2 regions of the Cytobacillus sp. FSL K6-0129 genome follow, and region 2 is predicted to be linked to the other one. Evidence: a T-box and tRNA genes for the amino acid it is inferred to sense, from the RefSeq annotation. Region 2 holds a T-box; the other holds one or more tRNA genes.

Region 1 (15,281 bases), 1.4 Mb from region 2:
CCATAGTGATGCTGATTTTTACGTGAGTGTACATTTGAATTCAATCCCTTCTCCTAAATGGAGAGGAGCACAAACCTTTTTTGCTTCTCATATAGATGGAAATGCACGAGCGGCTAAATTTATCCAAGATGAACTCATCGCTAACTTAGAAAATACGACAAGACGGGCGAAGGAATTAGAAAATGTCTATATTCTTGATCATTCAAAAAAACCAGGTGTCCTTGTAGAAGTAGGCTTCCTATCTAATCAGAACGAGCGGACCTTACTACAAAGCGACGATTATCAAAATAAAATAGCAGCCTCCATTTACAATGGCATAATGCGCCATTACTCTAATGAGAAAGAGATTGTGATTGAAGATTAAACGCGGACAAAAGATTTGTTCGTGTTTTTATTTTCTAAAAATCCCTTCGTGGAAAATATAAACATTTATACAAATAGATCTTTAAGATATTTTAGGCATTGTATAAAGACTGATATTCTAATATGTGTTAGAATGACAATTAGAGTTATTCTAATGAAGAAACGATTTTAAAGGGGTGTAGGATAGATGATTAATGAACAAAAAGTAAGAGAAGCCATTGAGGGCTTACAAGAACCTTTTTTACATAAAACACTCGGGGAACTTCAAGCGATTGAAGAGATTAAAGTAAAAGAGGAGAAGGCTCATGTCAGTGTAAAAATATTGATCGCCAAGACTGCAACAGCTGAACAATTACAATTGCAAACTGAGATTGTGAATCGAATTAAAGCAGCTGGTGCAGAATCCGTGGGTATCCGTTTTAATGAACTACCGGCTGAAACACTAGAAAAACATAGACAAGCAATGCCTGAAGAAGATAAGGGTCTACTATCACCGAATAGTAAAACGAAATTTATTGCTATTGCTAGTGGTAAAGGTGGCGTTGGGAAATCAACAGTATCTGTCAATATGGCTGTCGCTCTTGCTAGGCAAGGAAAGAAAGTCGGTCTAGTAGATGCAGATATTTATGGGTTCAGTGTCCCTGATATGATGGGTATTATGAAGCGTCCTGTGGTAAGAGGTGAGCGCATAATTCCTGTAGAACGTTTTGGTGTTAAGGTTATTTCTATGGGCTTCTTTGTAGAAGATAATGCACCAATTATTTGGAGAGGTCCAATGCTTGGTAAAATGCTCAATAGCTTCTTTAATGAAGTAGAGTGGGGAGATCTTGATTATCTTCTATTAGATTTACCACCAGGAACAGGTGATGTGGCGCTAGATGTTCATACAATGCTTCCATCATGTAAGGAAATCATCGTAACTACTCCTCACCCTACGGCAGCTTTTGTTGCTGCACGTGCTGGTGCGATGGCTATTCGTACTGAACATGAAATCTTAGGCGTAATTGAAAACATGGCTTTCTTTGAAAGTAAAGTTACAGGTGAAAAAGAGTATGTCTTCGGTCATGGTGGCGGAGAAAAACTTGCAGAAGAACTAAGAACAGAGGTAATTGGTCAATTACCACTGCAGCAGCCTGATTGGAGCGAAGAAGATTTCGCACCATCTATTTACGACGCAGATCATCGTTTAGGAAAAATCTATACAGAAATTGCACAACAAGTAATTAAAAAAGCATAATAAGAAAGCATTTGGATGTTAAATCCAAATGCTTTCTTATATTTTTATTCTTCTCCAGAACCTTCTTGGCCGCTTTCTCCTTCACCGCCACCTTCACCACCTTGTTCACCGCCACCACCTTCGCTACTACTTCCGCCGCCTTCTTTACCTTCTTTACCTTCTTTACCTGATTGTGATTCTTCGGCCGCTTTCATAAGAACGTCCTGTAATTTTGCCTTAAAGAGCGGGCTTTCAAAGGTTTCAGTAATGACTGTTTGCAAATGCGCCCTAAATTCTTGACTTTTCATCACTTCTGTTAATTTTTTCTCCATTTCAGGATCCTTTAGAATGTCCATCATCATTTTTTGATAATCTGGATCCTTCATTAAGTCCTTGAGTAACTCCTCATTCTCTGACTTCATGCTTTTAGCCATTGTTTCAGCAAACGCTGGGTCTTCAAATGACTTTTTCCAAAACTCTGTGCCTTTTTCAGATGTCAGTGTACTCTCGATTGTTTCTGTCACCATATTTTGGTCCATTACTAGTTGTTGTTTTATTTTTTCATCAGCCATTAAATCTTGTAATGCTTGTTTTCCGTCATCCGTTTTTAGTATATCTACAATCATTTTCTTTGTTTGATCATAGTCCATGTGCTCACTACCTGATTGCGAACATGCTGTTAAGGTTAGAATGAGGAGCAATGGAATAATAAAAAGGCTTTTTTTCATGTTAAACTGCCTCCTAAAATAAATATCCCGTACTAATAGAATGAAGAAAATCTGTCAATATTATGCGTAAATTGCGGATTGCCTAGATTTTTCAAGTAAAGATTTGGTACAATCATTAAGTGATAATAACGTTATGGGGGAAAAGGAATTGACTAGCCGTGCTTGGATCAAATTTTTTATAACCACATTACTTGTCGGTGGCGTTGCAACAGGGGTTATTGGTTTTGTCGTGCGTTGGGATGAATTTTCTCATTTATTTACCAATTTTGATGCGTTGGAAATACTATCTGTTCTTTTTTGGTTATTCGGTGTTGGTTTAATTTTTAGTATTATTAGTCAAATGGGATTTTTCGCATATTTAACAGTGCATCGTTTTGGGTTGGGTATTTTTAAGTCTCATCAATTATGGAATGCTGTGCAAATTGTGTTGGTTTTATTTGTGCTATTTGATTTAGTGTACTTCCGTTATAAAGCTTTTGCGGATGCAGGAGATAGTATTCTTCCTTATTTAGGACTTGCAGGTTTTGTTTTAATAGCCGGTGTAGTTATTGCGGCCTTGAAAGTATCCACTACGAATAAACATGCTTTTGTACCAGCGTTGTTTTTTATGGTGGTCGTGACAACGATTGAATGGGTGCCGGTATTAAGAGTAAACGAAGAAAGTTGGTTATGGTTAATGGTTCTACCTTTAATCATTTGTAATGCTTATCAATTACTCGTGTTACCAAAATATAATGCAGAATCTGCCCGTCAAAGAGAAAGATTGGAAGCAAAAAAGTCGTCTGTTTAACCAGGCGACTTTTTGCTGTTTAATTAATTTCTTCTGCCGTTGCATTGGCATTGGCCATCATTTCTGAAATAGTAACTAACTCAAGCTGTTCCTTTTTGAACCCATTTATGATAGAAGGCAATGCTTTGGATGTTTGTTTCACTGAATCAGATGCATGCATCAATACGATTTCTCCATTTTCAGCTTCGAGTACTTTTTGAATAATTTTATCTGTACCTGGATTTGTCCAGTCTTTAGAATCTAAACTCCAATGCACAACTGTATAGCCTAATTGTTTTGCTGCTGCTAAGGTCTTTTTGTCAAAGTGACCAGTAGGTGGTCTAACATATTTAATATCCTTAATATTTAACTTAGCAAACGCGGTTTGTGCTCTAGCTAAATCTTGTCTGATTTTATCTTCTTCTAGCTCTGTATAGTCTTCGTAATTATAACCCAGTATACCGATTTCATATCCAGATTTAGCAATACGTTCGACAATATCAGGGTGGCTCTCAGCCCATGAGCCTGATAAGAAAAATGTAGCAGAAGTGACTTTTTCTTTCTTTAATAAATCTAAAATAGGCTCCGCCTTTTCATCTCCCCAACCAATATTAAAAGTGAGAGCTACTCCTTTCTCCCCTTTATATAATGCCTTCGGTGCGTCTTTTGTAGAAAAAACAGGTAAATGAATCGTTGTTTCCATAAACATAAACATTGCTGTAAAAAATGCAGCTACCAAAATTAAAGTCATTTGTTTTAATCTCTTTGCATGAAATACATAAAAGAACTTCATTCTTATTCACCTCGTCCCAAATACATCCTTGTCCTATATCTATGCAAAAAAATTAAAAACATGATGAATTTATCATTATAAAATGAGTGGGGATGGGTAATATAGTGATAGCTTGTCAAAGAGAGGGTGGAACAATCGTTGATCGGGTTATTACTAAATGGAAAAGAGCAACAAGAAATTGAATACTTATTAAAGAGAGAGATGGATGAAATATTGTTCGATTTAGAAGATGAGCGAATTGCAGATGTTGTTAAAGTTGCAATGAAAGAGAAGTATGAGATACTTTTAAGCTTATTCAAAAGGGTTGTTCCAGCAGATGAATATGCTCATTATAAATTAAATGAAAAAAAGAATAAAAAAATAAAAAAAAGTCATTGACGTTTTAAAAGATATGGTGTTATTATATTAAAGCAGTCGTTAGTGACATCAACTATTAAAAAAGTTTTTAATAAAAAAACAAAAAAGTTGTTGACAAAAACGAGCTTAAATGTTAAATTAATAAAGTCGCTTCTGAAGCGAACGAGATTGTTCTTTGAAAACTGAACGAACGTAAAACGTCAAGCGTAATTCTAAAAAAGCTGATTTATCAGCAACAAAGCACCATAGGTGCAAATGAGCTAATCAAACACTTTATTGGAGAGTTTGATCCTGGCTCAGGACGAACGCTGGCGGCGTGCCTAATACATGCAAGTCGAGCGAATCTGAGGGAGCTTGCTCCCAAAGATTAGCGGCGGACGGGTGAGTAACACGTGGGCAACCTGCCTGTAAGACTGGGATAACTCCGGGAAACCGGGGCTAATACCGGATAATATCTATTTATACATATAATTAGATTGAAAGATGGTTCTGCTATCACTTACAGATGGGCCCGCGGCGCATTAGCTAGTTGGTGAGGTAACGGCTCACCAAGGCGACGATGCGTAGCCGACCTGAGAGGGTGATCGGCCACACTGGGACTGAGACACGGCCCAGACTCCTACGGGAGGCAGCAGTAGGGAATCTTCCGCAATGGACGAAAGTCTGACGGAGCAACGCCGCGTGAGTGATGAAGGTTTTCGGATCGTAAAACTCTGTTGTTAGGGAAGAACAAGTATCGGAGTAACTGCCGGTACCTTGACGGTACCTAACCAGAAAGCCACGGCTAACTACGTGCCAGCAGCCGCGGTAATACGTAGGTGGCAAGCGTTGTCCGGAATTATTGGGCGTAAAGCGCGCGCAGGCGGTTCCTTAAGTCTGATGTGAAAGCCCACGGCTCAACCGTGGAGGGTCATTGGAAACTGGGGAACTTGAGTGCAGAAGAGGAAAGTGGAATTCCAAGTGTAGCGGTGAAATGCGTAGAGATTTGGAGGAACACCAGTGGCGAAGGCGACTTTCTGGTCTGTAACTGACGCTGAGGCGCGAAAGCGTGGGGAGCAAACAGGATTAGATACCCTGGTAGTCCACGCCGTAAACGATGAGTGCTAAGTGTTAGAGGGTTTCCGCCCTTTAGTGCTGCAGCAAACGCATTAAGCACTCCGCCTGGGGAGTACGACCGCAAGGTTGAAACTCAAAGGAATTGACGGGGGCCCGCACAAGCGGTGGAGCATGTGGTTTAATTCGAAGCAACGCGAAGAACCTTACCAGGTCTTGACATCCTCTGACAATCCTAGAGATAGGACTTTCCCCTTCGGGGGACAGAGTGACAGGTGGTGCATGGTTGTCGTCAGCTCGTGTCGTGAGATGTTGGGTTAAGTCCCGCAACGAGCGCAACCCTTGATCTTAGTTGCCAGCATTTAGTTGGGCACTCTAAGGTGACTGCCGGTGACAAACCGGAGGAAGGTGGGGATGACGTCAAATCATCATGCCCCTTATGACCTGGGCTACACACGTGCTACAATGGATGGTACAAAGGGCTGCAAGACCGCGAGGTTTAGCCAATCCCATAAAACCATTCTCAGTTCGGATTGTAGGCTGCAACTCGCCTACATGAAGCCGGAATCGCTAGTAATCGCGGATCAGCATGCCGCGGTGAATACGTTCCCGGGCCTTGTACACACCGCCCGTCACACCACGAGAGTTTGTAACACCCGAAGTCGGTGGGGTAACCTTTTGGAGCCAGCCGCCTAAGGTGGGACAGATGATTGGGGTGAAGTCGTAACAAGGTAGCCGTATCGGAAGGTGCGGCTGGATCACCTCCTTTCTAAGGAATATACGGAATTAACTTGATGTTAGACTGTTCGTTCAGTTTTGAGAGTATAATCTCTCAATTCAATCGTTCTTTGAAAACTAGATAATGTAATGAAGAAGATTACCGAGTAATCGCCACCTTAGTTATTTTCTCTCTATTTAATAGTAATAGAGTAAAGATACTAAACTTTTTTAAGAAAACACAACCGTGAGGGTTGTGAGAAGCAAGCAGTTCAAGGAAGCGAGCGAGGAAACACCGGAGTGTGCGTCTTGTGCACATGAGGATGTTGACGAGTGAGCTGACGCCGAAATGCGTAGCTTATCGCAAGCCGAACAATGGTTAAGTTAATAAGGGCGCACGGTGAATGCCTTGGCACTAGGAGCCGATGAAGGACGGGACTAACACCGATATGCTTCGGGGAGCTGTAAGTAAGCTTTGATCCGGAGATTTCCGAATGGGGAAACCCCCTATCCGTTATGGGATAGGATCCATACCTGAATACATAGGGTATGGAAGGCAGACCCGGGGAACTGAAACATCTAAGTACCCGGAGGAAGAGAAAGCAAACGCGATTCCCTGAGTAGCGGCGAGCGAAACGGGATTAGCCCAAACCAAGAGGCTTGCCTCTTGGGGTTGTAGGACATTCTATACGGAGTTACAAAGGAACGAGATAGACGAAGAGGTCTGGAAAGGCCCGCCATAGGAGGTAAAAGCCCTGTAGTTGAAACTTCGTTCCCTCCAGAGTGGATCCTGAGTACGGCGGGACACGAGAAATCCCGTCGGAAGCAGGGAGGACCATCTCCCAAGGCTAAATACTCCCTAGTGACCGATAGTGAACCAGTACCGTGAGGGAAAGGTGAAAAGCACCCCGGAAGGGGAGTGAAAGAGATCCTGAAACCGTGTGCCTACAAGTAGTTAGAGCCCGTTAATGGGTGATAGCGTGCCTTTTGTAGAATGAACCGGCGAGTTACGATTACATGCGAGGTTAAGTTGGACAGACGGAGCCGTAGCGAAAGCGAGTCTGAATAGGGCGAATTTAGTATGTGGTCGTAGACCCGAAACCAGGTGATCTACCCATGTCCAGGGTGAAGTCCAGGTAACACTGGATGGAGGCCCGAACCCACGTACGTTGAAAAGTGCGGGGATGAGGTGTGGGTAGCGGAGAAATTCCAATCGAACTTGGAGATAGCTGGTTCTCTCCGAAATAGCTTTAGGGCTAGCCTCATGCGTAAGAATCTTGGAGGTAGAGCACTGTTTGGACTAGGGGCCCTCATCGGGTTACCGAATTCAGACAAACTCCGAATGCCAAAGATTTATCCATGGGAGTCAGACTGCGAGTGATAAGATCCGTAGTCAAGAGGGAAACAGCCCAGACCACCAGCTAAGGTCCCAAAGTATACGTTAAGTGGAAAAGGATGTGGAGTTGCTTAGACAACCAGGATGTTGGCTTAGAAGCAGCCACCATTTAAAGAGTGCGTAATAGCTCACTGGTCGAGTGACTCCGCGCCGAAAATGTACCGGGGCTAAACGTATCACCGAAGCTGTGGATTGAACATCGTTGATGTTCAGTGGTAGGAGAGCGTTCTAAGGGCGTTGAAGCTAGACCGTAAGGACTGGTGGAGCGCTTAGAAGTGAGAATGCCGGTATGAGTAGCGAAAGATGGGTGAGAATCCCATCCACCGAATGCCTAAGGTTTCCTGAGGAAGGCTCGTCCGCTCAGGGTTAGTCGGGACCTAAGCCGAGGCTGAAAAGCGTAGGCGATGGACAACAGGTTGATATTCCTGTACCACCGTATTCTGTTTGAGTGATGGGGGGACGCAGGAGGATAGGGTAAGCGCACTATTGGATGTGCGTCTAAGCAGTTAGAGGGACCATGAGGCAAATCCCATGGTCACATACCTTGAGCTGTGATAGCGAGGGAAATTTAGTACCGAAGTTCTTGATTCCACACTGCCAAGAAAAGCCTCTAGCGAGGAATAAGGTGCCCGTACCGCAAACCGACACAGGTAGGCGAGGAGAGAATCCTAAGGTGAGCGAGAGAACTCTCGTTAAGGAACTCGGCAAAATGACCCCGTAACTTCGGGAGAAGGGGTGCTCATTAGGGTGTTAAAGCCTTGATGAGCCGCAGTGAATAGGCCCAGGCGACTGTTTAGCAAAAACACAGGTCTCTGCGAAGCCGCAAGGCGAAGTATAGGGGCTGACGCCTGCCCGGTGCTGGAAGGTTAAGAGGAGAGGTTAGCTCACGCGAAGCTTTGAATCGAAGCCCCAGTAAACGGCGGCCGTAACTATAACGGTCCTAAGGTAGCGAAATTCCTTGTCGGGTAAGTTCCGACCCGCACGAAAGGCGTAACGATCTGGGCACTGTCTCAACGAGAGACTCGGTGAAATTATAGTACCTGTGAAGATGCAGGTTACCCGCGACAGGACGGAAAGACCCCGTGGAGCTTTACTGTAGCCTGATATTGAATTTTGGTACAGCTTGTACAGGATAGGTAGGAGCCTTAGAAGCCGGAGCGCTAGCTTCGGTGGAGGCGTCGGTGGGATACTACCCTGGCTGTATTGAAATTCTAACCCACATCCCTTATCGGGATGGGAGACAGTGTCAGGTGGGCAGTTTGACTGGGGCGGTCGCCTCCTAAAGAGTAACGGAGGCGCCCAAAGGTTCCCTCAGAATGGTTGGAAATCATTCGTAGAGTGTAAAGGCACAAGGGAGCTTGACTGCGAGACCTACAAGTCGAGCAGGGACGAAAGTCGGGCTTAGTGATCCGGTGGTTCCGCATGGAAGGGCCATCGCTCAACGGATAAAAGCTACCCCGGGGATAACAGGCTTATCTCCCCCAAGAGTCCACATCGACGGGGAGGTTTGGCACCTCGATGTCGGCTCATCGCATCCTGGGGCTGTAGTCGGTCCCAAGGGTTGGGCTGTTCGCCCATTAAAGCGGTACGCGAGCTGGGTTCAGAACGTCGTGAGACAGTTCGGTCCCTATCCGTCGTGGGCGCAGGAAATTTGAGAGGAGCTGTCCTTAGTACGAGAGGACCGGGATGGACGCACCGCTGGTGTACCAGTTGTCTTGCCAAAGGCATCGCTGGGTAGCTATGTGCGGAAGGGATAAGTGCTGAAAGCATCTAAGCATGAAGCCCCCCTCGAGATGAGATTTCCCATAGCGCAAGCTAGTAAGATCCCTGAAAGATGATCAGGTTGATAGGTTAGAGGTGGAAGTGTGGCGACACATGTAGCTGACTAATACTAATCGATCGAGGACTTAACCAAAAACGAAAAGCGAAAGCGCCTTGTTCAGGCGCCGCAGCTAGACAGCACTACGTAAGTAGTCGCGTCAGCAACGCATAGGCGATTACTCAAAACAATCTTCTTCAACATTACCTAGTTTTCAGAGAATGATTTAAAATTTCTCTTGAAATTTTCATAAAAGACGTTATAATAATAAATGTCTTTAATAAGTCCGGTGGCGATAGCGAGAAGGTCACACCCGTTCCCATACCGAACACGGAAGTTAAGCTTCTCAGCGCCGATGGTAGTTAGGGGCTGTCCCCTTGTGAGAGTAGGACGTTGCCGGGCATACATATTATCATATTATTCCGCAGTAGCTCAGTGGTAGAGCATTCGGCTGTTAACCGAACGGTCGTAGGTTCGAATCCTACCTGCGGAGCCATTTTAAACAAAATCAAAGATATTTAGCTGATGCTTCCATAGCTCAGCAGGTAGAGCACTTCCATGGTAAGGAAGAGGTCACCGGTTCGAGCCCGGTTGGAAGCTCTGGTAAGAACTTTAAATATTTTTGGCCCCTTGGTCAAGCGGTTAAGACACCGCCCTTTCACGGCGGTAACACGGGTTCGAATCCCGTAGGGGTCACCATTTTGGAGGATTAGCTCAGCTGGGAGAGCATCTGCCTTACAAGCAGAGGGTCGGCGGTTCGATCCCGTCATCCTCCACCATTTCAATTTACTATAGATGGGCCGGCCTAGCTCAATTGGTAGAGCAACTGACTTGTAATCAGTAGGTTGGGGGTTCAAGTCCTCTGGCCGGCACCATTTTAATATATTTATGTCGGAGGGGTAGCGAAGTGGCTAAACGCGGCGGACTGTAAATCCGCTCCTTCGGGTTCGGCAGTTCGAATCTGCCCCCCTCCACCATTTCAATTTTATTTGAATGAAAATCCAAAAAGCGGACATAATATAATTAGTCCTTTTTATTTTGTTTTTTTACATACGATGGGCTATAGCCAAGCGGTAAGGCAACGGATTTTGATTCCGTCATTCGCAGGTTCGATCCCTGCTAGCCCAGCCATTTTCGAGCCATTAGCTCAGTTGGTAGAGCATCTGACTTTTAATCAGAGGGTCGAAGGTTCGAGTCCTTCATGGCTCACTTAATCCTTAAACATTTTATGTTTAAGGATTTTTATTTGTTATCTTGTATTTTTCCCATGAGATTAAACATAAGGCAATTACCCACATACTTCTTGTATGAGATATCACAGGGCCTTTCTTTGTACAATCCTTTAAGCTGACTTAACTAAGTAAGCAGAGGAAGCGCATCTATTTTTGGTGATTTGTAATTCAATCTGTGTTTAGAAATATATCATTTTCCGTTTGTGTTGTGCTATCCTGCACACAGTAATTGACCCAGAGCAATAATAAATGCCCTTTTTTTGTATAGATATACAAAATTTTGCACAGTTGAACCATTAGAATGTAACCGTTTACAATAGAGAGAGAATTCATTCTTTAGTAGGGGGAGCAACTAAATGAAAAACATTTCAATTATTGGTATGCCGATGGACTTGGGACAATTACGAAGAGGGGTAGACATGGGGCCAAGTGCCATCCGATATGCGGGCATTGAAAATAGATTACAAGAACTTAATCACCAAGTTGATGATTTAGGTGATATTGAAATAGGTAGGTCGACTGAACAAATAGATAAGGAAACAGGTTTAAGAAACTTGGACTTAATTGCAGAAAAGACTAAAATCTTAGCAGATCAAGTTGATGGGGTAGTAAAAAAAGGAGCATTTCCTCTTGTTTTAGGAGGGGATCATAGTATCGCTATTGGTACGTTAGCTGGTTTATTACAGCATTATCATAACTTAGGTGTGATTTGGTACGATGCACATGGGGACTTAAATACAGCAGAAACTTCGCCATCCGGTAATATTCATGGGATGTCCTTAGCAGTCGCTCTAGGATATGGGCATCCATTGTTATTAGAGGTAGGAGGAGTCCATAAGAAGTTGAAGCCTGAAAATGTTGTGATTATAGGAGCAAGGTCTTTAGACCAAGGCGAAAGGGATTTGATTAAAGCCAAGGGAATAAAAGTCTTTACGATGCATGAAATTGATCGCTTAGGGATGCCAAGGGTAATGGAAGAGACGATTAGTTATTTACAAGACCGAACAGATGGTGTTCACCTTTCGTTAGATTTAGATGGTCTTGATCCATCTGATGCACCTGGTGTGGGTACACCAGTTATGGGGGGGATAAGTTATCGAGAGAGCCACCTTGCTATGGAAATACTGGCAGAATCCCAAATGATTACTTCGGCCGAATTTGTTGAGGTTAATCCAATATTAGATGAAAGAAATAAAACAGCTGATGCAGCGGTGGCCTTAATGGGCTCGCTATTCGGTGAAAAATTACTATAAAGTGAAAGAAGCTTGAGTCGATGCTCAAGCTTCTTTTTTTAATGTTAATGTATAGTATCTATTAATTAGGTTGTCCAATTCAATGCTCGCTTTAAGAACTTGGTGGTTTGAAAATGAAGAAATAGAAGCAAGTTCAACCATTTTAGCTCTGTGTATTTCAATATCTTTTAATAGTTCCTCCGTATACATGAGATCATTGTCCTTTCCATTTGAAAATTTTATTCCAGCACGTAGACAATTTTTAAATGTATGGTCTCTTGTTCGTTGGAGCAAAAATATTGAAGGGAAGGTCTTTTTTCCTTCGTCAACACACTGGTTTTAAATCCTTTATACCCAGTATGAAAATTAATTAAACTACTTTAGTTAAAATTTGTTAAAATATTATGTGATAACTCTTATATAACCAAAGTACTTATGGAGGAAAAGGAACCTAATAAAAAATATGTGAAACCTTTTTGCTATCGATTCGTAAATGATTATCGATAAGCCGCATAGAGCGGGGGTAAATAGATGGAATTGTTGGTGAAGAAAAGAATTAAACAAGTATTAAAAGGAGATCAAGATGCTTACGCTGAAATAGTAGAAATATACAAAGACAGAGTATATCATATCTGTTATCGAATGTTGGGTAATCAACATGAGTCTGAAGATATTGCACAAGAAGCTTTCTTACGAGCATATGTAAATATACAAAGCTTCAATACGAACTTAAAGTTCTCAACATGGTTATATCGCATTGCAACAAACCTATGTATTGACCGGATCAGGAAGAAAAAGCCTGACTATTATTTGGACGCGGAAGTAGCAGGAACAGACGGTTTAAATATGTACTCACAAATTCCCGCGAGTACGAAACTACCTGAAGAAGATGTAGAAAAAATGGAGTTGCAGGAAACCATACAAATGGAAATTTCAAAGCTACCGGAAAAATATCGATCGGTCATCGTGCTTAAGTACATTGAAGAACTATCCTTGAATGAAATCAGTGAGACCTTAGATCTACCATTAGGCACTGTGAAAACGAGGATTCATAGGGGAAGAGAAGCTTTAAGAAAGCAATTACGCTACGTATAAGAAGGTGATTTCAGTGAAATGTAATGAAGAAATTATTGAATATATGCATGAATATTTAGATGAAGAAATAACAGATGAGCATAAACAATTACTCAAAACACATATAGAGCAATGTGAAGAATGCCGCATGCATTTTCATGAACTAAAGCGAGCGATTGCCTTTGTCCAGAGTACGTCACATTTCCAAGCGCCTGCAGGTTTTACTGAGAATGTGATGGCGAGACTGCCTAAAGAAAAGAAAAAAGTAGGTGCACAAAGGTGGCTCAGGAAGCACCCAATGCTTGCTGCAGCATCACTCTTTCTTATCTTAATGTCTGGAAGTGTTCTATCTGCCTGGAATCAAGAAAGTGCATTGTCTGTTTCCAAGCAATCTAATCTAGTGATTGAGAACGATACGGTCATTGTCCCAGAAGGAGAAGTGGTCAAGGGAGATGTTGTTGTTAAGAATGGAAACTTGCAAATAAATGGTGAAGTCGAAGGGGATGCAACGGTCATTAATGGTGAGCAATATTTAGCCTCGGCTGGTAACGTCACAGGAGAAATAAAAGAAGTAGACCAGCTTTTTGAATGGTTATGGTATCACATTAAAAATACAAGTAAAAGTTTAATCTCGACTGTTACACAAGAGGATGAAAAAGAGTAAGGGAATATAGGTCACTGCTATAATGCGGTGGCTTTTTCCTTTGTTCAAAGAAGTGTAAATATGTAATTATTTGTTAATAAATCGCTTAATCTTTGCATATGTAGTAATAAAAATGTAGGATATATTTTAATAACGTTCACGATTGTATACATAACTAGAAAATTGGATTTCATTAGAAATATGGTATAATAAGTAGGTTAAACGACTATTTTAATGGTGGAAATAAATACTTGGAGGAAGGAAAATGTCGCTTTTAGATTTATCTTTCACAGATTTACCTTTATTAAGGCTTTTAGCGAATACAGTAGACATTCTCCTTGTCTGGTTCGTTATATATAAATTAATTATGATTGTTAAAGGGACGAAAGCCGTCCAATTAGTCAAAGGGATATTTATTATTCTGATTGTAAAGGTTTTAAGTGATATCCTTCATTTGCAAACTTTAGGATGGATGATGGAACAAGTTCTCTTATGGGGGGTACTAGCCATTATTATTATCTTCCAACCAGAGTTGCGTCGTGCACTAGAGCAGCTTGGTAGGGGTAAATTCTTCGTTAGAAGTGGTAACCAAGAAGAGATGGATCAAGATCAATTAGTTACTGCAATTGTAAAGTCTGTTGATTACATGGCTAAGCGGAGAATTGGTGCGCTAATTTCGATTGAACGTGAAACTGGTATGGGTGACTATATTGAAACTGGTATTCCATTGCATTCCAAAATATCATCAGAATTACTTATTAATATCTTTATTCCCAATACACCATTACATGATGGCGCCGTTATTATACAGAAAAGTCAAATTGCAGCTGCTGCATGTTACTTGCCTTTATCAGAAAGTCCTTTTATCTCTAAAGAGTTAGGTACTAGACATAGAGCAGCGATGGGAATTAGTGAAGTAACAGATAGTATCACCATTATTGTGTCTGAAGAGACAGGTGGAATATCTGTAGCGAAAAATGGTGAACTTACACGCGATTTGAAACTCGATCAGCTCAAAGAACTTTTAAATGAGAAGCTTATTCACTCAGCTAAATCAAAACAATCTTCTTCCACTCTTTGGAACTGGAGGGGAAAGAAAAATGGATAAATATATTGATAAGCTCATTGATACCAGATGGTTTATGAAGGTAGTGGCTTTATTAATTGCTCTGCTCCTGTTTGATTCGGTTTATGATACGAATAACGATAATAGAAGTATCAATGTACCTGGAGATGATGGCTCAGCTGTCATTGAAAATGTTCCGCTCACAGCTTACTATGATACAGATAATCTTGTCGTTTCCGGACTTCCAGAAACAGTGGCTGTTACTTTAGATGGCCCAAGGAGCCATTTGGAAAATGCGAAGGCACAGCGGAACTTTGAAGTGTTTGTGGACTTATCAGATGCAGAAATTGGTCGACAAGAAGTAGAGGTAGGGATTAAAGATCTATCCGATAAGCTTGAATATATAATTGACCCTTCTACTGTAGATGTAACAATTGATGAAAAAGTAACTGAAGAGTTCAATGTGGAAGCAGAATTTAACAATAGTTTACTTGAAGAAGGTTACAAGGCCGAAGCAGCACTTGCTGAACCTAGTACAGTCAAAATAACAGGTGCCAAAAATGTGATTGAATCGATTGCTTATGTCAAAGCAACTGTTAATACAAAAGGTTCTATAACGGAATCATTTACAGAAACAGCCGCGATTAATGTGCTCGATCGTAATATGAATAAATTAGATGTAGATGTAAATCCAGGTGAGGTGGAGGTTTCGGTCGATGTGAAGCGTTTAAGTAAGACGGTGCCCATCGATATTGTTGAAACCGGGAGCCTTCCTTCGGGAGTTGAGTTAGACTCTCTTAAACTCAGCCAAACAGAAGCAACC
Region 2 (15,281 bases):
AAAAGGAGAAGTATTTACGATGACAAGAATTCCTGAGCGAGACCGGAATATTATGGAACAAGCGATTTATTTGCCAATGGTGCTTACGATACTTAATAGGGATTTAAAAGTGATTGATGCAAGTCCGTTTAAGTTGAAGCAACCTTATGTGAATTTAGTTGATGAAACAATGAGGGTAATTCAGAAGGAATTAAGAAGCGTGAAGCACTATATGAATAAAGAAAAGTTGAGTGTACAAGAAATTAAGCGCGATGAAGCATTTACAATGTTCATGTTTCTTTATAAAGGATATGAAGAGCAGCATAATTATTTTAACCCTCGTATACGAAATAAAGTCCATGAATTACTGGAGTTTTATTTATTCAAACGTTATACTTCATCGCAAATTAGCCAATAATATCCATCATAATCTGCGAAGGAAGTTAATGTTTTCTGAAACTTTCTCAGCTTTTTTCCTTTTTAGAAAGTAAAGCGATTTTCGTTCCGTTTCTTCAATTCTGCTCGATAACGTATCTTTTAACAGAACGGTTCTTAGAATTTGATTTTGAAATATGTTATGTGAAACAGGGATAATATGCGTACGCCTATTTCTAAAAGTTACTTCTGTTTGTCCTCCCTCATGCGGACGATAATGGAGCACATGCTCATTAGATATCCATATACAGTTGGGGTTTGTAGCAGAAGCTGTGGGAAAAAAATAAATGAGATTAGTGGGATCAATCGTAATAGGTGCTTTATGTGTAATACCTGTCAGTTGTCTTGTCCCCTCTTTTCTACCTTCATAGCTAGCACCAAAAAAGCGACAACTTTTCTTAATAATTTCAAGCGGTTTAAAAGGCGAAACCGCTTCACCTTCGATTTCATAAATATGAGAATAAATCTTACTACCATATTCAATAGGCAAAATCATCATTGTTTCTGTATTAATTTCATACTCTTCAATCATCGTTTCCTTCTCAGCCATAAAACGGTACACCCCTTTACTTTTTTTGAAAAATAAACTAAATATTTTTAAAATTAGCTCTATTTTACCAGAAAGAGAAGATGATAACCAGTCTTTTTTCCTATTTAATTGACAATTTATTTGAAAATAATATATTTAATTTTTTAAAAATTCAAAAATAAGTTGAATAAATACAATTCTTTACATATACTAATAAAAAGCCATTGGGGTGATTTTTATGAAAGAAAAATCATACGCCGAATTAATGAAAGCAAGCGCCATGAAACGCAAAAGAAAGAAAGAAGCATTTGTTTTAGACTTATATGTCGACATGGTCATTAGCGACGCTATCCTAAACAGAAAACTGCAAGCTGTAAAAGTGAAATTAGATAAAGCATTAGACTGCAAAAATAAAAAAATGTTCATTACACTATCAAATGAATATATTCAACTGCAAAAAGAATATGGCTCGTAACCTATTATCCTCCACCACCAATGGGGGATTTTTTATTTTTGAATTATACTGGGAATCAAGGTAAGGAAGGGAAAAAATTAAAAAAACAAAATATACACACCCCCCGTTGCAAATGCAAAAGGCTGTGTGCACAAAATGGTACCTCTTTTTTATCTATTCATCGTCTCGATGTTTTATTTGATATTCTTCTAAGTCAATGATTCGATCCAACATTGTCGGATGTCCATAGCGAAATACCTTCACAAGTAATGGTGGATTCACTTGACTAAGACCAGCTTTGGTAAGCTCTTGAAAAGTTTCGATCCCCGCTTCTGGATCTTTTGTTAATTCAACTGCATAATGATCCGCTCTTGTTTCTTGATAGCGTGAAACTAAATTGGACAACGGACTAGAAATGAACAGAAGCATGGAAATAATTATAAGAAATAATGGTAATGAACGGATATCATTTACTGCTGGAATCTTCAATGCATCTCCATACTTCGTTACCGCCCATTCCATTATGCGATAAGTTAAATACAATCCAACTAAAGATAATAATAAATATCCGCCTATGCCAATATATATATGCTTCTCAACATAGTGCGCCATTTCATGTGCCATAATAAATAAAATACCGTCATCATCTAATCTATTTAATGTTGTATCCCAGAGAACAATCCGGGAATTTGATCCAATACCAGTAACATAAGCGTTCAAAGCATTCGTTTTCTCCGCCATATCAACTTCAAACACATGGTCAGCTGGGATGTTTGCTTCATGAGCAAGCGCCAATATTTTACTCTCTAATTCCTTATTCTTTAAAGGAGAGAAATCATTATATAACGGATCAATGACCACTGGTTGAAGGAACATTAAAAACAATGAAAAAGGAACGGTTAACATCCAAGCATATAGCCACCACCGCTTCCTGCTTTTATTAATAAGCAGATACAATACATAAACGATAAGCACCATCATGCCAAAGTTCACCCAAAAGTCTATAAGTTCATCTTTCATCCAGCTAGCAAAGCTTTGCGTAGAAATATTGTACTGCTTTGAAAAATGATAACTGATATAACTGAGTGGTGTCGTAGCGATAAAAGCGAATAGTGACAACCAAGCAACATAAATAGACGTTTGCACAAATTTGAATTTAGAAGATTGCTCAGCCCATTTTTTAAATGCACCAGATAACCCCAATAAAAGAATTGATAAGTAAAACATCCATTCAAAAGGTGTAGACAAGAAAAATAGTAAATTACGTATTTTTGAATATTCCTCAGTTAATACAAGTTCTCTACCATTTAAAAAAGTGGCAGGATCAGCAACTGTACCTTGATACTCGAATGGTAAATCTGTATTTGCAAAATGGAATAAATACCAATAAAAGAATAAACCATATAAAAAGTAGCCAAGAATGCCATAAAGACCAATTTTTCTTGCCAATTTGTTCCCTCCTTTAATCTCAATGAAAAAAGTACAACCCTTCATACTTAGTTTAGTATACTTTTCCATATTTAGAACTGCAAAAAAGAGGAAAGAAATAACTAACTGATGAATAAGGAGTAACCTGACAAAACAATAATAGCACTAAGGACAACAAAGACTACATTCGCGCCAATATAAGCAACAATAAACGCAATCGCTGCACCAAGTAAGCCGTACCAGATGCTTTCTCCAATAAGCAAAACCCCAGGAAAAATAAGAGCACCGAGAGTCGCATAAGGAACATTTTTCAGAACAGATTGCACAAATATAGGCAGTTCCTTTCCTTTAAAAAGTAAAAATGGCGCAACCCTTGGAAGATATGTAACAAGACCCATGCCAATAATTAACCAAAGTACTTCATTGCTCATTTTGCCGATCCTCCCTCTTCATTCCTTCTATAACCTCAACAAGAACGGAAGAAATTAAAGTTGCTATAACAATTGACCATCCTGTTGAAAGTGCACCGGTAAAGGTAAAAATAGTGTTTAATCCGGCAGCAATAGCAGCAAGGTAAACAACTTTAGCACTGCCTTTCATCGAAGGGACAAGTAGACCAATAAACATTGCATATAGCGCAACTGTCATGCTTTCTTGTAACACTTGTGGCAAGTTTGCACCAACGACGAACCCAAGAGCAGTAAAGGTAACCCAGCTCATATACCCAATGATATTCACACCTAAAATAAAACCAGTTTTTTGCACGCCATCTTTTGTAGCAATAACTGAAAAAGATTCATCTGTAATGCCGAATGAATAGAGTGCCTTTTTCATTAGTCTGTCATCTTCGGCTTTTTCATTAAGCGCTGTACTCATCAGAAAATGGCGAATATTAACAATAAAAGTTGTAAAAATAATTTCGAAAGTACTCGTCCCTAAACTAATTAAGCTAAGTGCCATATATTGTGATGCACCTGCAAAAACAATCATACTCATAAGTACAGTCTCTATAAAAGATAAACCTGTTGTCTTTGCTAATAAGCCAAACGTAAGTGCAACGGGGGCATAACCAATCGCAATACTTACACCAGCCTGCACCCCTTTTCGAAATGGTACTTCTCTTGTTTGTAACAATAGCTCCGCCAAGATTTCTCCCTACCCTTCATCCCAAAAAATAGTATAATATTGAATAAATAAACTGATTAGTTATTTGTACAATATATTATACATTCGTACGTTATAATAAACAATCATTTTCGGAGGAATTATGGATAATATTCAAAAAAATATCGGTGTTAACTTAAAAAATCTACGTAAAGCACGAGGTTTAAGTCTAGATACTACAGCAAACTTAACTAATGTAAGTAAAGCGATGCTTGGGCAAATAGAACGTGGTGAATCCAACCCAACAGTGACAACATTATGGAAGATTGCCACAGGATTACAAGTTTCCTTCTCATCTTTAATTAAGGAACAGCAGTCTCCTATTCATGTGGTTAATCGCCATGATATAAGCCCCATTATGGAGTATAGTGGGAAATATCGCGTATATCCGGTCTTCCCATTTGACCCAAGGAAAAAGTTTGAAATTTTTACTGTCGAGATTGAGACAGGTTATGAACATCTATCAGAAAAACATAATGAAGGTGTTGAAGAGTATGTAACGGTGATTACTGGTACACTACAACTTGAAATTAATGAACAACAATACACCATTCAACCAGGTAATTCCATCCGTTTCTCCGCCAACAAAGCTCATACGTATCGCAATATTGGGGAAGATATGATTATTTATCAAACAGTTTTGTATTACCCTTAAGTTTAAGGGTTGCAATTCTGTTTCTTTTTTTGTAGAATCATTTCATAGCTAATGATTCTGAAAATAAAAGAGGGGTGATCCTATTCACCAATTAGACGAAGATGGCTATTTGCATCCTGAAGAGTCAACGGTCATTCAAAAGATAAGTAAAAAAACAACGATAGAGCCAAATGCAATAGCCCTAGTCACTAGCCTATATCGCATTGGCCAAGGCATTAAAAATAAGCTAGAGCAAGAAGTGTTAGCCAAGCATAAAATCTCTTGGACTTCCTTTTCGATTCTTTATGATTTATGGATATATGGAAAAATGGAAACAAAAGAGCTTGCCCTTTCTGCAGGTGTATCAAAAGCAACAATCAGTAATATTATGCGTACATTAGAGAATAAGTCATTTTGCAGAAGGGAAACCGACCCAAGAGATCGCCGAAACACTTTTGTTGTGATTACACCTAAGGGTAGAGACGTCATTGAAGAGCTTTATCCCGAATTTCATGAGGGAGAAATCTCCATTGTTAAAGGGTTAAAAACGGACGATCAAAAGCAATTAGCTGCAACCCTTTACCGGCTCATTAAAGACAATAAATTTTAATAAAGAAAAAGTGATGATAGAAGTCTTAGTAGCAACCTCCTCCCTATCACAGAGAGCCGACAAATGACTGAGAGTCGGTATAAAGGATGAAGCGAATTACAACTTCTTGAACTTTCATTGCTACTTGCAATGAACGGCTACGTTCGTTAAATGTTGAGGTGGAGAAGTATTATACTTCTCAATTAGGGTGGTAACGCGTGAAATCCACGTCCCTTTTATCAGGGATGTGGATTTTTATTATTTTTTAAGGATGTGAATAATTGTGAAAGAAAAATTATCAGAACAGCAATTAAAAGAGTTACAGAGACAATTAAAGTTATACAAACAAGGTGTGCAAGAAATAATACCCACTGAAGAATTAGAAGAAAAGTTAGCAAAATCTATTTTATTAAATAAACCTTTAAAGATAAAACTTGGCTTAGACCCTTCAGCTCCTGACGTTCATTTAGGTCATACGGTTGTTTTAAAGAAGTTAAAGCAATTCCAAGATAATGGTCATACGATTCAATTATTAATTGGGGATTTTACTGGTAAGATTGGTGATCCAACAGGTAAGTCCATCGCTAGAAAGCCGTTAACCGATGAAGAAGTGAAGCATAACGCCCAAACTTATTTTGAGCAATTTGGTAAAGTACTCGATATGGAAAAAGTTGAATTACATTATAATTCAACATGGCTCTCTCAACTTAAGTTTGATGATGTCATTCAATTAGCAGGTAAAATTACCATTGCCCGTTTAATGGAACGTGATGACTTTGAAGAAAGAATTGCCTTCGGGAAGCCGATTTCTTTACACGAATTCTTCTACCCAGTCATGCAAGGATACGATTCTGTTGTGCTTGAATGTGATATTGAGTTAGGGGGCACCGATCAGCACTTTAATGTCCTTATGGGTAGGCACTTTCAAGAGAAATTTGGAAAAACTAAGCAAATTGCACTGCTGATGCCACTACTTGAAGGATTAGATGGCGTTGAGAAAATGTCAAAATCGAAGAATAATTATATCGGTATTAATGAACCAGCAAACGAAATGTACGGGAAAGCGATGTCCATTCCGGATGAACTCATGGTGAAGTACTTTACACTTATTACTCCACTTACACCTGAAGAAATAACTGAGATAGAAGAAGGGCTAGTTAAGCGAACCCTCCATCCACGTGATGTAAAGATGCAATTAGCAAAGCTAATTGTACAAATGTACCATGATGAAGAGGCAGCTGAAAAAGCAGAACAACAATTTATTACGATTTTCCAAAAAGGAGAAGTACCTGAAGAACTGCCGACAATGACATGGACTGGCCCAACTTCTATCACCTTTGTGCAATTGTTAGTAGATACAGGCTTACTGCCTTCAAAATCCGAGGCTAAAAGAATGATTGCTGGTGGCGCAATTAAAATAGATGGTAAAAAAATCATCACTGATATGGAAACGACTACGATTAGCCATAATATGATTGTTTCAGTAGGTAAAAGAAAATTCATGAAATTATTGTTAAAGAATTAGGTTGTGAGGTAATTTAAAAATAGTCACCTTTTATCAGGTGGCTATTTCAATGTTTAGGCTTCTTCTACTAACAGTTTTTCCAAAAGGGAGCTAGCTGTCTCGTCCACTCTTTTTTATCATATTTCCGCCACATATCTGCTGTTTGCAGCATCGGATCCCCAGAATAAAAGCGCTCGTATAATTTATGACGAGAACCAAAAGGTGAACCTATTAAATCCCAAGCTAATTTAAATAGCTTCGTCCTTTCTTCTGCAGTAGCATTCTTCCCTTTATAATACTGTTGTGTCAACTGACTGATTTGACCTGATAGATCGGCCATGGACGAAGGTAATTGTATCAAGCCGCCAGCACCTATTAATTGAATGATTTCAACTGCATTGGGATAATATTTCGTCCCCAGTACTCTCGCTGTTTGAATATAATTAAAATCTGGAATATAAATGTCTTTCTCCAACTTTCCATTTTGTTCAGCGGCAATGATTAACCCTTCAATTGTGCGAATTTGGATAATAAGTTCCCCTAGCTTTTCTTGTACATGTAAATAGCCATCTGCTCCAATCACATGTGCCATGGCATTTGCTACTGCTGCCATAAAAGATAACTTCGTTTGCAAGCGCACAATGGCTTGATGATACGCTAAGCTATTAGAAATAGAATCAACTTTTAACTGAGCTAAAGCAATAGGGTTATCATGCAGTAAAACTCTCTCCCACGGAACAAAGACATCATCGAAAATCAGGACCGCATCCATTTCATCGTATTGTGCACTAAGGGAATGTTCAACTTGCGACGCTTCTGCAAAAGACTCACGACAAACCATATGCAAGCCCTTAGCATTTGCGGGCACAATCAGCATATGCGCTAAATCTTTCTTCGCCTCATCTAAAGGTGCTAAGGGATAAACAATAATATCATGGGCATAAGGTGCGGAAGTGCCAATCATCTTAGCCCCATTAATATATACGCCTTCGTTTGTCTTTTTTGTTATTCTCAATAAACCTAACTTTTTCGTATTATAATACTCATTAGCACTCCGGTTGATTTGCGGATCTCTTTGAACAATGGCAATGAAACGATTTTCTCTTTTGGCTATATGATAATAAGCCTCTATTTTTCCTGGGAAATGCGGATCTAATTCACGATACGCTTCTCTATTTGCATACCAGCCTGCCACTCGCGAACGGGCATAATCGGAAAGTCGACTCATCATGCCGTTCGTATCTTTCGCCCATGCCTCAAAAGCCGTGCGCCTTTCCTGTAATTCAGTGATATTTCTTGGCAAATAAAAAGCCTTATGCACCCATTGCTGTAAATCATCATCAAAATAACCGATTAATGGCTGTAACTTTGGGTTCGTTAATTGCGAAAACAAGGATTCAATCGTCGTCAACGTACCTCTAAAATTTGTATCTTCGGTAATATCAATTCTTTTACCGTTCAACCACACATTTCTGCCATCCTTTAAGCTTTCAATAAACAAGCTTATTCTCTCCCTTCAGCAGGATAAGTCTGATTATGTGCTAATGGCGGTGAATACACATGAAAACTAATGACCTCAAATGGTGTGGGATTAAACATGAGATGAATGGTATCCCCTTGTACATGAAAAGACTCATCTGCCTTATATGACTCAATTTTATTAACCGATAAATCTTTATGATAAATGAGATTAAGTAAGCTTCCCTGAACAACATAAACTTCTCCTTTTGAAAAACCATGATCGTGGACAAGCGTTTTAGCAAATGGCGGAAGATAAACAACAATGACCTCAACCTGCTGATTGCGATAAATGACGTTTCTCCCATACTCTAACATCCCTTGCGGTTGTGTAATATAAGGCTCCAACTCTTTTGAACAAATATTTAATGAACGAATCGCCTTATCTAAAGGCACTTCTTTTTCTTGTAAAACTTGGCGAACTTTTTCTTGAAATGTCACGGTGTAAATCGCTCCTTTACATGCAATTCTATGAATAGTTGATCGACTTTCTCAACTTTCTAAAATACAATATGACAAGCTTGTACTTTCGTGATTAGAATGCAAGAAAATGAGTAGAAGCCTAGGTTATAATTCTCTGAAAGCACTAATACCCTTTTATAAGATGTTTAACAGGAGGCCGAACTTTTGAAAATATCGAGTAAAGGTGAATATGCGCTGCGTTCATTAATTGTTCTCGGGAATAATGAAGGAACTGTTATAACCATCAAAGACATTTCAGCTCAAACATTAGTACCTGTTCAATATTTGGAACAAATTCTACTTCTTTTAAAAAGCCATGGTTATGTAAAAAGTAAACGAGGTGTCTACGGGGGCTATATGTTAAAGAAAGAAAGTCATGAGATTAATATAGGAGAGGTCATTCGTCAACTAGAAGGTCCACTTGCACCGATGAGTTGTGTCAGTATCACCGCTTATGAATATTGTCCATTAGAAGATCAAGGGTGTGTGCTTCAGCCACTATGGGCACTATTGCGTGAAGAAATTGCCTTTATCTTAGATCAAGTTTCATTACAAGATTTGATCAACCGCAACATTCCTTCACCAAGACAAAATCATTAAATAGAAATCACCCTGCTATCGTATTTATAAACAATCTATTGATAGAACAAAAATCAAGTCCCCACCACAAAAAAAAGAGTCCACTAACGGACTCTTTCTCACACTAAAATCTTCATTTATGCAAGTATTGCACGGTCACTGTTCATTTTTTCTCCACGAATTTGTTGAAATTCATTTAATAATTTTTCAACCGTAAGCTGCGATTTTTGCTTCTCATCCGCAGAAAAAATAATCTGGCCTTTATCCATCATAATTAACCGATTTCCTAGATCGATCGCTTGCTGCATATTATGAGTTACCATTAATGTCGTTAATTGGTATTTAGCAACAATTTCTTTCGTTAAATTCGTAATCAATTCTGCCCGGGATGGATCTAAAGCGGCCGTATGCTCATCCAATAAAAGGATTTTAGGTTCTGTGAAGGTTGCCATCAAAAGAGACAATGCCTGCCTCTCACCACCTGATAATAAACCTACTTTTGCTTGCAGTCTGTTTTCCAAACCTAAATGAAGCATCTCTAATTTTTCTTGAAAAAACAATTTTCTTTTCTTCGAAACGCCTATATGCAAGCCGCGTGATCTCGTTCTTGTGTAGGCAATGGCTAAGTTCTCTTCGATCGTCATTGCAGGTGCAGTCCCTGCCATTGGGTCTTGGAATACGCGCCCTATTAGACGTGCCCGTTTATTTTCCTTTACATTCGATACATTTTTTCTATCAATAATTATTTGACCGACATCCGGTATTAACTTCCCTGAGATAATGTTCATTAAAGTAGATTTTCCTGCCCCATTACTACCAATGACCGTCATAAAATCGCCTTGATGAAGATCGAGATTCATCTGTGTTAGTGCAATCTTCTCATCTGGTGTGCCTTCATTGAAGATTTTATGAATCTGATTTAATTCAAGCATGTCGTCACCCCTCTCTTCTACTTATTCCATTCCTGCTTGAAGCATTCGTTTTTTCTTTCGTTGTCTCTCTTTTTGCTTCTCAAGAATCTTCGGTAGTACAAGCGCGAAGACGACAATCAATGCCGTAATTAATTTCATATCTCCCGTTTCTAAGAACTCCACGCGTAGCGCTAATGTAACAATAATACGATACAGAATCGCCCCACCGATAACAGCTAATGTTGCTCGAACAATTGTTTTTGCACCAAAAATCGCTTCGCCGATAATAACAGAAGCAAGCCCAATAACAATCATGCCTATACCCATGCCGACATCACTGAAACCATTGTATTGTGCCACTAAGCCACCTGATAAAGCTACCAAACCGTTAGATAGCCCTAGACCTAATATTTTTAATGTATCTGTATTCGCTGAAAAGCTACGAATCATCGTTTCATTATTACCTGTTGCTCGAATGGCCAGACCAATATCAGTTTTCAAGAACCAATCAATAATTACTTTGACAAAAAGAGCCAATATCAGCATGAGAATTAAGATTGCCCATGTTTTTGGCACAAAGCCAATGAAAGCTAAGGCGTTATCTAAACCTAATCCTTGCCAAAAATCAGTTAGTTTTGTAATGACGGTTTCCTCTGATAATAGTGGGATATTCGACTTACCCATAATGCGTAGATTAATAGAGTACAAAGCAATCATCATGATAATCCCTGATAATAAAGGATTGATCTTTCCTTTTGTGTGAAGTAATCCTGTCACGCTGCCAGCTAGGAAACCGGCAACGAAAGCTAAAATTGTTGCTAAGAATGGATTCGTTCCTCCTACAATTAAAACGGCAGCAACTGCTCCACCAGTGACAAAACTACCATCAACAGTTAAATCAGGAAAATCTAATACTCTAAAAGATAAATATACCCCTAACGCCATTAATGCATAAATTGCACCTGCTTCAATGGAGCCAAATATTGCTGAAGGCATTATGCTCTCTCCCTTTCATCTGTCGTGCTGATTAAGATACCTGTCATTATTCAATAAATTCCGCAGATTCTTCCCATTCAGGATTTAGTTCAACACCCATTGCTTCAGCCGCTTCCTTATTTATAACAAGCTTTAGATTTTGTGGATATTGTACATCCATTTCGCCTGCTTCTTTCTCACCTTTTAATATTTCTGCTGCCATCACACCTGCTTCATAACCGATATCATTATAATCAAACCCGTATGCAGCAAATCCGCCACGAGCGACAGAATCTAATTCACCAACAAAAAGTGGAATTTTCTTATCTGTTGCCACTTGAACGACTGACTCTAGAGCTGTTACTACTGTATTATCTGTAATGATATAAAGGACATCTGCTTTACCGACTAATGATTCTGTAGCTTGTTTTACTTCAGCTGATGTTGAAACAGTTGCTTCAGCTAATTTCAATCCTGTTCCTTCTATAACTTCTTTCACTGTCTCAATTTGCGATACAGAGTTGGCTTCACCCGAATTATACACAACGCCAATTGTTTCAATATCAAAATATTTGTTTATGAATTCTACTGTATTCGGTATGGCATCTGGGTGATTATCTAATGTGCCTGTAATATTTCCGCCAGGTGCTTCCATAGAATCAACAAGTCCGCCACCAACAGCATCTGTTACAGAAGTAAACACAATCGGAATATCCTTTGTAGCATTTAATGCACCTAGTGCACTTGGTGTAGAGTTAGCAAAGATTAAATCCACCTGATCACTTACAAAGTTGTTCGCAATCGATTGATTATTATTTTGATCTCCTTGTGCAACTTGTGTATCAAATTCTACTTCTAATCCCTCATCCTTCAATGCTTGTTGAAAGCCAACAGATGCTGCATCTAAACTTGGATGTTCAGCGATTTGCGTGATACCGACTTGATAGCTTTTCTCACCGCTTTCTCCACTTGCCTCATTCGTTGTTTCTTCAGAGTTTCCGCATCCTGCCAATATTAATGCACTTAATAATCCAGCTGTCGATAATGTTTTCCACCTATTTTTCTTTTTCACTATTCATTCATCCCCTTTACTTTATCGCTTTTATGCTTTGGTGCTTTGGTTCATTAAATTATATACATATAATACTAAGGAGACAAGAACTTTTTATTATTTTCCAAAAATTTATGTTATCTGACACTAAAAAATAGAATGAATTCCATGAAATTGGAACTACAATTAATATATAATTAATTATTATAAATTTTCAATTAATTTAATGTATATTACTACCACTATTGAATAAAAATGATCAGCTAATGGATACCCTTTTCCCAACATACAATTCTACATCGTTTGCATTGAATCCTGCCGTGCGTTCGCTTTTAAGCGAAGTTGTACTTTTTCTGTAGTAATCTTCTACAGTTAATAACTGCTTGGAATAATCTACGTAGGAATCTTGTTGGATAGTAGCTTGTCCTATATAAGACGCCGTAACAGTTGTATATTAATTCATGGCATAATCCAATATCCCTACTTTTAAATCTAAGCTATGGTATGGTACACCCCTCTGTCAATTGCTTAAGGCACACCTGGGGTTTCGCTATGTGGTAACCTTCTTGTACACTCGTTGTATCCAATGAAATGATGCCTCGATACGTGCCTTTATACATCCACTTGCCAACCACTTTTATTGTTACTCCCCCCTCCCCCATCAGCAACGAGCTCCCTACAAAAACTTTTGAATAGTTACCTTGAGCAAAAGAACCTCATTTTCAGTAGTCTTATATTTTTTCTCTCTTCAAACCAATTCCAACAAGTATTGTTATTAGCAGAAGCACTTTTATTAGGATATAAAACGAGAAAACCCCTTATGAAAGCGCATTCATTTTAACATGTCGCAAATTGACTAACAGCTTGCGTGCAGTCATGCAACATCACCATTAACGGAACTTAATCACTCCCTTCATAAGATGATGGCACATATAAGGTAAGTTCTCCTGCCGTATGATCCACTAATACTATAACCAGCTGCTAGTACTGATTCTTTTGGTACAGGGTCAAATACCTTACATACTCATAATAAACTAATTGCCAATAAATTGCATAATTTTTTTACGTTTTTTTCTCCTTAAATCTACTCACTCTATTTTAATTTCTAGAAACTACGAAAGAGTTACAAAGAAATGTCGTTGGCTGTAACGAAATACGAATTTGGTCGTCTAATGAAAAAAGTATTATTAGGGGGGATTTATTTGAAGTGGTTTTTGGAAGTCTAGTTTTTATCATTTTGGTTCTAACAAGTATTCTTGTTTTTTTAGAAACTCTACTCCACCAGTACCTATCATTACAGTAGGTAAAGATAAAATACCTTCTAATCAAGGTTCTTATTGTTGGCATAGTCTCAATAGTGAGATATGTGTAGATGTTGTCTACTCATCACAAATAGAAATGGCCAAAGTCCATAAGCCAACAATCGTTTCCCCTAATGAAGATATTTACATTGAATTTAAATGTAAACCCACCTATCATACTTTCACCATTGAACAATGGACAGATGATGAAATGATAACCTCAAAAGATATGACAAAAGAGACAATAACCTCACCATCAAAAGCAGGGATCTATTATTATCACCTTATTGCTCATTGGAAGGAAGGAACGGTCACTTACGCTTTTACCATCCAGGTCGTAGACAAGTAAGAAGAAAGAGGAGCTCAAATAATGTACAGATTACCATTCATATTTATTATAATGCCCCAGAACACTAAGTTATTTTATGAAGAAACACGTATTTCTAAGTCAGGTTGACCCCCTTTAAACGCTTATTGTCTATACTCAGTGAATGAAAATTTAACTCTCTTGATTATTTCAACATTCAAAAAAAAGACACCCCCAAATAGGATGTCTTTACAATCTTTTTGTAAGGAACTAAGTACATTTACCCGACAGAGCTTTCTGTCTCTATCCTTGGCTTGCGACGTAACTTTACTTGATAATAAGTCGTTTTGTTTTTAATAATAAATTCAGGGATTCCGCCTCTATGGGCATGGGCATCTTTAAATTCTCGACTTTTCATCCATCCTTTAAAGCCTGTTGGATCTTCCCATCTTGTAACAATAGTTATTTCTTCATACTCTTTCGTATTTTCCGTTAACATAACTTCTAAACCAACGAAGCCCGGCATCGTTTCTACCTTACCTTCTCGATTAAATCTCTCAACAAACATATCAGCATTTCCTGGTTGAAGGTGAACAGTATTTGTTACAATATACATCTCAGGTTCCCCCTTAAAATTGATTTGGTTTAATTAATGGCACTTTACCATCAAATATTACATCAGCATCAAGTTTATATACTTTTTTAAGTAATTCTGCATTTAGGATTTCCTTGGGGAGACCGGTTGCGACAATTTCCCCTCCTTGCAGAACTACCATTGAATCACAATACATCGCTGCATATTGGAGCTCATGAAGTACCATGACAATGGTCATTTTAAACTGTTGATTCAGTTCTTTTAGCAATGACATCAGTTCAATTTGGTGTCCGATATCCAAGTAAGTCGTCGGTTCATCCAAGAGCAAAATATTCGTTTTTTGAGCAAGTGCCATCGCAATGCGGACACGTTGCTGTTCTCCTCCCGATAATGTTTGCACAAGACGATCGCTCATATGAGTAATACCAGTTACCTTCATTGCCCAATCAATGATTTCATTGTCTTCTACGTTCTCACTTTTCATCATTTTTTGATAAGGTGTTCTTCCATACGCAACCATTTGTCGCACTGAGAACCCCGGCATCCCCTCCTTTAGCTGAACGAGCATAGCTAACTCTTTCGCTAAATTCTTTCTTGTATAGTTATTGATACTCTCATGATTTATAAGAATATCTCCTCGGTTAGCGGATATAAGTTTCGCTACCAATTTTAATAGTGTCGATTTACCCGATCCGTTCGGTCCGACAATCCCTGTAATTTGCCCTGTTGGAAATGTCAGATGGATATCTTTTAATTGAAAATTCCCTTGCTTATACGCGACTTGCTGCAAATCTATCATGCAGAAACCCTCCTCTTCCTTAATAAATAAAGAAAGAATGGTGCACCTATGCAAGCGAGCAATATCC

The links. The T-box of region 2 lies ahead of tyrS (tyrosine--tRNA ligase). A T-box ahead of a tRNA ligase gene usually reads a tRNA of that ligase, here a tRNA-Tyr.
Region 1: it has a tRNA-Tyr gene. The T-box ahead of tyrS (tyrosine--tRNA ligase) is inferred to sense a tRNA for this amino acid. The anticodon was not compared.

The regions. Positions count from the first base shown of each region.
Region 1 covers NZ_JBBOXM010000001.1:3,256,392-3,271,672, forward strand. The annotation lists gene cwlD (N-acetylmuramoyl-L-alanine amidase CwlD) at 1-364, shown strand, start outside; gene MHI57_RS16340 (Mrp/NBP35 family ATP-binding protein) at 551-1,600, shown strand; gene gerD (spore germination lipoprotein GerD) at 1,645-2,307, opposite strand; gene MHI57_RS16350 (KinB-signaling pathway activation protein) at 2,456-3,097, shown strand; gene pdaB (polysaccharide deacetylase family sporulation protein PdaB) at 3,117-3,869, opposite strand; gene MHI57_RS16360 (hypothetical protein) at 4,008-4,247, shown strand; rRNA gene MHI57_RS16365 (16S ribosomal RNA) at 4,500-6,048, shown strand; rRNA gene MHI57_RS16370 (23S ribosomal RNA) at 6,374-9,307, shown strand; rRNA gene rrf (5S ribosomal RNA) at 9,497-9,613, shown strand; tRNA gene MHI57_RS16380 (tRNA-Asn) at 9,633-9,707, shown strand; tRNA gene MHI57_RS16385 (tRNA-Thr) at 9,739-9,811, shown strand; tRNA gene MHI57_RS16390 (tRNA-Glu) at 9,836-9,910, shown strand; tRNA gene MHI57_RS16395 (tRNA-Val) at 9,915-9,990, shown strand; tRNA gene MHI57_RS16400 (tRNA-Thr) at 10,011-10,086, shown strand; tRNA gene MHI57_RS16405 (tRNA-Tyr) at 10,105-10,188, shown strand; tRNA gene MHI57_RS16410 (tRNA-Gln) at 10,268-10,342, shown strand; tRNA gene MHI57_RS16415 (tRNA-Lys) at 10,348-10,420, shown strand; gene rocF (arginase) at 10,800-11,696, shown strand; gene MHI57_RS16425 (aspartyl-phosphate phosphatase Spo0E family protein) at 11,721-11,885, opposite strand; gene sigW (RNA polymerase sigma factor SigW) at 12,207-12,770, shown strand; gene MHI57_RS16435 (anti-sigma factor family protein) at 12,784-13,413, shown strand; gene cdaA (diadenylate cyclase CdaA) at 13,658-14,500, shown strand; gene MHI57_RS16445 (CdaR family protein) at 14,493-15,281, shown strand, end outside.
Region 2 covers NZ_JBBOXM010000001.1:4,670,886-4,686,166, reverse strand. The annotation lists gene MHI57_RS23650 (hypothetical protein) at 20-397, shown strand; gene MHI57_RS23645 (competence protein ComK) at 404-964, opposite strand; gene MHI57_RS23640 (IDEAL domain-containing protein) at 1,182-1,418, shown strand; gene MHI57_RS23635 (M48 family metallopeptidase) at 1,572-2,846, opposite strand; gene MHI57_RS23630 (AzlD domain-containing protein) at 2,948-3,256, opposite strand; gene MHI57_RS23625 (AzlC family ABC transporter permease) at 3,246-3,971, opposite strand; gene MHI57_RS23620 (helix-turn-helix domain-containing protein) at 4,093-4,644, shown strand; gene MHI57_RS23615 (MarR family winged helix-turn-helix transcriptional regulator) at 4,754-5,233, shown strand; T-box leader at 5,238-5,450, shown strand; gene tyrS (tyrosine--tRNA ligase) at 5,490-6,737, shown strand; gene MHI57_RS23605 (4-hydroxyphenylacetate 3-hydroxylase family protein) at 6,805-8,217, opposite strand; gene MHI57_RS23600 (cysteine dioxygenase) at 8,220-8,675, opposite strand; gene MHI57_RS23595 (RrF2 family transcriptional regulator) at 8,862-9,296, shown strand; gene MHI57_RS23590 (ABC transporter ATP-binding protein) at 9,413-10,207, opposite strand; gene MHI57_RS23585 (ABC transporter permease) at 10,229-11,182, opposite strand; gene MHI57_RS23580 (ABC transporter substrate-binding protein) at 11,229-12,236, opposite strand; gene MHI57_RS23575 (hypothetical protein) at 13,611-13,862, shown strand; gene isdG (heme oxygenase) at 14,101-14,436, opposite strand; gene MHI57_RS23565 (ABC transporter ATP-binding protein) at 14,450-15,214, opposite strand; gene MHI57_RS23560 (FecCD family ABC transporter permease) at 15,211-15,281, opposite strand, start outside.